DNA from 2 places in the Acinetobacter sp. ANC_7553 genome. Region 2 is predicted to be linked to the other one. Evidence: predicted binding sites of a transcription regulator. Region 2 holds the regulator's gene; the other holds the start of a gene.

Region 1 (3,439 bases), on a different contig from region 2:
TTCAGGAGTTTCATCATAACCACCGAAGGCATTTGGTAAGCCTGCGTTAGGATGCGCTGAAACAAAAGTATCCGCAACGTCAGACACGGTTTTGACGTGTGGACGCATCGCATCTGCACCAAGTGCACAGTTAAAGCCAATCGATAAAGGCTCTGCATGGCGCATTGAGTTCCAGAATGCTTCTGCGGTTTGACCTGTGAGTGTACGGCCAGATGCATCGGTAATGGTGCCCGAAATCATAATTGGCAGTTCGTAACCAATTTCTTTAAACACTTCTTTCACTGCAAAGATCGCAGCTTTGGCATTTAGGGTATCGAAGACCGTTTCAATCAAGATGATGTCTGCACCACCTTCAATCAATGCCTTAGTCGCTTCAATGTAGTTAACTTTTAACTCATCAAAGGTGATGTTACGGAATGCCGGATCATTTACATTTGGTGAAATTGAAGTGGTACGTGACGTTGGTCCTAATACGCCTGCGACAAAACGTGGCTTTTCAGGTGTTGAGTATTTTTTACATGCTTCTTTGGCAATTCGAGCTGCTTCACGGTTAATCTCAGGAACCAAATCTTCCATATGGTAGTCAGACATTGAAACACGCGTTCCATTGAACGAGTTGGTTTCAATAATATCTGCACCAGCTTCAAGATAAGCTTCATGAATGCCTTGAATAATCTGTGGCTGAGTTAGAACCAATAAGTCGTTATTACCCTTAAGGTCGTAGGCCCAATCCTCAAAACGTTCACCACGGTAATCAGCTTCTTCCAATTTGTGGCGTTGGATCATGGTACCCATTGCACCATCAATAATCAGGATACGTTTGGCAAGAAGCGCTTTTAAGGTGGCGAGGGTAGACATCAAATGACTCTCACAAAAATCTGCACAAATAATGGTGCAATATTTTAGCAGAGTTACGTCCACTTTTCTGATAAATAAAAATTTATGAACCTATTCCCAAAAAATTAAGGATGAATTTCATCCATCGACTACGATGATCAACCTATCAAAACTGAAACTGTCTATATTTCATCATGTTGTCATAATCTAATGTAATAATAACTGCCGTTGTAACAAATGTGACAGTGATGTCATCTTTATTTCATCTATTTAATTACCGATTGAAATAAAGATTAAAGACGAGGGTTTTGTATTAACTATCTGATTATTATTGTTAAATTTTGAATATTGGTTGTTTTTAAAGTTTAATTTTCTTAAATAAGTGTCGTTTGGATGACTTATATGACAGCTCTTTGTCATATAATTGTAATAATTAAATTGAACAATAGAGGGGATATTTATCCTCTTTCTCTGCTTGCATGAATTCTAATCAAACTCCAGTTTCAGATTCAGCACAATCGTCAACGCCTATGCAGTCGACGAATGTTCACGTGCCAACGCCGAAATTCTTTATGCCAGTGTTCCTTACACTGATTGTTTCAACCTTGATTTACATTGGTTTTCAGTTGGCTGCTGATTTATCTCATGTGCCTGCTTTAAATCTTTATGCTGTGATCATGTTGGCCACGGCATTGTTTATCGCATTGGGTTTCGAGTTCGTTAACGGTTTCCATGACACGGCCAATGCTGTGGCAACAGTTATTTATACCAACGCTTTATCTGCACCTGTCGCTGTAATGTGGGCAGGCTTCTGTAACTTCCTTGGCGTAATGGTCGCAAGTGGTGCAGTTGCCTACGGTATTATCGCGCTATTGCCTGTTGAATTGATTATGAACGTCGGTTCAGGTGCTGGTTTTGCCATGGTCTTTGCCATGTTGATTGCCGCAATCGTATGGAACTTAGGAACTTGGTTCCTCGGTATCCCTGCTTCTAGCTCTCATACACTAATCGGTTCGATTTTAGGTGTGGGCATCATGAACTACATCCTAAACGTAGGTAATGGTGCGTCAGGTGTAGACATGGAACAGGTGATGAAAGTGGGTAAAGCACTTTTATTCTCACCATTAATCGGTTTTGCATTTGCGGCTGTATTGTTCTTATTGGTTAAAAAAATCTTTAAGAAACAAGTGGAATTATTCCAACCACCAGAAGGGAATAAACCGCCGCCGCCACTTATTCGTGCCATTTTGATTTTCACGTGTACCGGTGTAAGTTTTGCACACGGCTCAAATGATGGTCAAAAAGGTATGGGTCTGATTATGTTGATTCTGATCGGGATCGTGCCTTTGGCATACTCTTTAAACAAGAGTCTAGATCAACAACATATCCAAACGTTTGGTCAGTTATCTGCTCAAACTGCAGATTTGATTTATCCAAATCACCAAGATATTCCAGATGAAAAAGCGCGTCAAATTATCACGTCATATATCCAAACCAAAGAAATCACACCTGAAGTTGTGCCAGCTTTGGCAAGCTTGACGGATCATTTAGGTGAAAAAGTAGGAAGCTACACATCCATTAAAGATGTTCCTGAAGATCAAGTGGCTGAATTCCGTAATGATATGTACCTCAGCACGACTGCATTCAAGCGTTTAGATAAAGCAGAAGCTTTACCTGCCATGACTGAAGCGCAAGAAAAAACAGTGGACAACTACCGTGATAACTTAGATTCATTCCTTCAATACATTCCAACATGGGTGAAAGTTGCGACTGCATTGGCATTAGGTCTAGGGACGATGGTAGGCTGGAAACGTATTGTTGTTACCGTTGGTGAGCGTATTGGTAAACAACACATGACTTATGGTCAGGGGATGTCTGCAGAGTTAGTTGCAATGTCAACGATTGCTGCTGCTGATGGCTTTGGTATGCCAGTGTCAACAACACACGTTTTAAACTCTGCTGTAGCAGGTACGATGGTTGCGAATAAGTCGGGCTTAAACTTCCAAATGGTTCGCACAATTTTATCAGCGTGGATTTTCACACTGCCAGCAACAATCTGTTTGTCAGGTGGTTTATTCTGGTTGTTCCTTCAGTTCACCTGATTGAAATCAATACTTAAAGACTAAAAAAGCGCTGAACAATCAGCGCTTTTTTTATGATCAATTGTTTATGTCGCTTATTTTTGGAATTTAGACAAAAGTTTTTTGAAGGGGAGTTTTTCTTCAGCAAAACCATATAATGCGGCAAATGGTAGGGCGGTGCGTGCGAGATATGCTACACGCCATAATCCACCATGATTAGCACCATGCATGATTAAGTCTAATGGATGATTGAGGGCGATGTCAGGATTGGCAACCGACTGTGGGTTTCTCAAATCATGAATCCACAACGCAGCCATAATCGCATTGGTCGTCGCGGGTTCAAATGCTTCAACATCAAACAAATTGGCACCATTGAAAGCAGCTTTTAATAATGGGTTTTTGGTTACCGAATGTGTAGTGGTCGATGGAGCAATATTAATACTGACACGTTGACCTTGTGACCGTGCTAACGTAGCGCGCCATTGTTGAATCCTTTTCGCCAACGCATAATTTGGACCTTG
Region 2 (3,439 bases):
CTCCATCAGAACACGAGCAAGCGATTGAAAAGCCTCCCGCAAAAGAGCGTCAATTTAAAGGGATGTCCTTAACTGAACGCAAACAAGCACGCCGTGAGAAACTTATTGAAGCGGGTATTGAAGCATATGGAACTCATGGTTTTTTCTCAGTAACCGTTAAAGATATTTGCACACAAGCGAAATTAACTGAACGTTACTTTTATGAATCTTTTAAGAAAAGTGAAAACTTATTCCAAACGATCTTTTTAGAACTGATTGAGAAGCTTCAACAAACATTAATGCAAGCTATTATGAAAGCCTCTCCTGAGCCTCTAAACATGATTGATGCAGGTCTAAATGCGTTCTTTAGTTTTTTAGAAGATGATCCGCGTACCGCTCGGATTATTTATATTGATGCAATGCTCGTCCAAGAACTTCATAATCATGCAACCATTCAAGAAACAATGGGCCGTTTCGACCGAATGATTCATGCCTTTGTCACATTAATGATGCCACATACCCATCTCACTGAAAAAGAGATCTCCTTGATTGCAACTGGTCTAAATGGCTATGTCACTCAAGTTGCTGTTCGCTGGGTAGTAGGTGGTTTTAAACTTCCACGTGCTGAGGTCGTTCAGGCATGTAAAACCGTTTTTCTCGCCCTATTGAATGATCTAATGAAAAAGTAGCATCAAATTAAGATGAAGAAATTGTGACAAATCGTAAGTAAATTTAAGATATTGATTTAATTTCAAATTAATAAATATCAATGAGCCAAAATATCAGCCTAATTGTCACAAAACATTGCTATATTTAACTTCGATTTCCATCTTGCAATGATACTGTCATAATTAATCTTTGTAATAAGCCTGTCATAAATATAAAACGGTTCACCGTTCATCATAGGATATTGCGTTGTGAAAGATGACTACATTTTAATTGTCGACGACGAGCTCCCAATTCGGGAAATGATCCATACTTCTTTAGATATGGCAGGCTTTCAATGCTTGGAAGCAGAAGATGCGAAACAAGCACATCAAATGATTGTTGATCAACGTCCAGCGCTTATCCTACTCGACTGGATGTTACCGGGTGGCGTGAGTGGCGTAGATTTGTGTCGTCGCCTTAAGCGTGATGAAACACTTTCCGAAATTCCAGTCATTATGTTGACTGCGCGTGGCGAAGAAGACCATAAAGTTCAAGGTCTTGATGCTGGAGCAGATGACTATATGACGAAACCATTTTCAACACGTGAGTTGGTATCCCGTATTAAAGCGGTGTTAAGACGTGCAAATGCGTTAAATGGCGAAAAAACCATTGATGCAAATGGCTTAATTCTTGACCCAGTAAGCCAACGTGTCAGCTATAATCAAAATATTCTTGATATGGGGCCAACAGAATATCGTCTATTGGCATTCTTTATGACTCATCCAGAACGTGCCTATACCCGTGCTCAATTACTTGATCAGGTATGGGGTGGAAATGTGTATATTGAAGACAGAACCATCGACGTCCATATCCGTCGCTTACGTAAGGTGCTCGAACCTTATGGTGCAGACCGTTATGTTCAAACTGTGCGTGGTACTGGCTATCGTTTTTCAACACGAGCTGATGTTGCTTTAGGTTAATTTAGATTTTATGTACGAACCCTACCCCGTCCCAGAATTGGCACGTGAACATCAAAAGTTTCTATATAGCAGTTTATGGACTTTTGCCAAGCAAGACTTACGTTTACTGGTATTTCTACTGATTATTGCGGGCTGTATCGGGTTAGGGATTGGCTATCTTTGGATATGCTTAGGCATTGCCTGTCTCATATTTTTTGGTATCCAATTACGCTCATTATATTTAGTCAATGATTGGATTTCGAATCGTCCTTACGATGTACCACCAAATTTAAATGGAATCTGGGGGGCATTACTGTTCAATGTATATCGGGCTCAACGCCAAGAACGTATTGTTCAGTCTGAAATGGTTGGACTGATCGATCGAACTCAATCTTCTCTCGTGGCTTTATCAGAAGCGATTATTCTTACGGATGATTCCCATCAAATCGAATGGTGGAATCCTGCTGCGGAAAAGTTATTTGGCATTCAAGCTGTTGATCGTGGCCGCAACCTGCTCACGATTATTCGCCAGCCAGATTTTATTGAATATTTTCATAATACCCATCAAGCACCAGATGGTGTAAAAATTAAATTGGTGAACCATGATAATAAGTACGCGCAAATCAAACTGACTCGCTTTGGCAATGAAAGTCGCCTCTTAGTTGCGCACGACATTACGCGTATGAAAAATCTCGAGCAAATGCGTTCAGATTTTGTTGACAATATTTCACATGAATTAAGAACACCACTCACAGTGTTAAGTGGGTATATCGAAACATTCACAGATCAAGAAGATATCAATCCGCGTTGGAAACGTGCCTTTGAACAAATGCAATCGCAAACTAAACGCATGAATGCATTGGTCAATGATCTTTTGCTTTTGTCTCGTTTAGAAAATGAAAAACAAATTGCGAAAAATCAAATTATCGAAATGCCAAGTTTAATGAACCATCTGTTTGATGATGCGCAAGCTTACAATATTGATTATGGTCATACACTTAACCTTGATATAGACAGCCACTGTGACTTAATTGGTTCAGATATGGAATTGGCGAGTGCATTTAGCAACTTAATTACCAATGCCATAAAGTACACCCCGAAAGGTGGCACCATCACCATCGGCTGGCATGATGATGGAGAACGTGGCTATTTTTCTGTTCAGGATACTGGTATTGGAATTGATCCAAAACACTTACCGCGTTTAACTGAGCGTTTTTATCGTGTGGATAGTGCACGCAGTCGTCAAACAGGTGGTACTGGTTTAGGCCTTGCCATCGTTAAGCACGTACTTATGCAACATGGCGCACATATTGAAATCGAGTCGAAAGAAAACGAAGGCTCTACATTTATTGCCGTGTTTCCCAAAGAACGCTTGTATAAAATGCACGAATAAAAAAAAGCGCCTTAGGCGCTTTTCTTATTCAAAAGATATACTCAAATAAGATGACCCAACGCTTCACCCATTACTACAGTTGAGTTCGCCTTAAATGCTTGGTCCCATTGCATTTTATCTTTCTCAAACAAAACTACAGCCGTTGAACCCAAATAAAAACGTCCGAGCTCATCACCTTTTTCAAGTTTCATCGCATGATGGTTCAGCTCTAAGCGACCTGTTGGTTTTACTTTACCTGTCGCAACAGTTTCAATTCCAGCAACAATCATTGCGCCAACTAAAACAACAGCCATACGACCAATATCAGTATCGAATAAACATACCATTCGTTCATTACGTGCAAACAAACCCGGAATATTTTCAGCTGTAGTTTGGTTGACTGAAAATAATTCACCTGGAATATATAAAGTTTCAGTCAATGTACCAGAATAAGGCATATGCACACGATGATAATCACGCG

Evidence for each region. Region 2 encodes PhoB, which activates phosphate uptake and scavenging genes when phosphate is short. Its sites were predicted from a motif close to TGTCATNAANCTGTCATAA; they were not measured.
Region 1: the regulator PhoB is predicted to act here: its motif matches at 1,025-1,043, upstream of AC1M9I_RS02245 (inorganic phosphate transporter).

Annotation. Positions count from the first base shown of each region.
Region 1 is NZ_JBWYIV010000002.1:110,737-114,175, forward strand. Features, by position in the region: gene metH (methionine synthase) at 1-858, opposite strand, end outside; gene AC1M9I_RS02245 (inorganic phosphate transporter) at 1,317-2,939, shown strand; gene AC1M9I_RS02250 (hypothetical protein) at 3,014-3,439, opposite strand, start outside.
Region 2 is NZ_JBWYIV010000012.1:75,360-78,798, reverse strand. Features, by position in the region: gene AC1M9I_RS10730 (TetR/AcrR family transcriptional regulator) at 1-668, shown strand, start outside; gene phoB (phosphate regulon transcriptional regulator PhoB) at 897-1,607, shown strand; gene phoR (phosphate regulon sensor histidine kinase PhoR) at 1,618-2,979, shown strand; gene asd (archaetidylserine decarboxylase) at 3,021-3,439, opposite strand, start outside.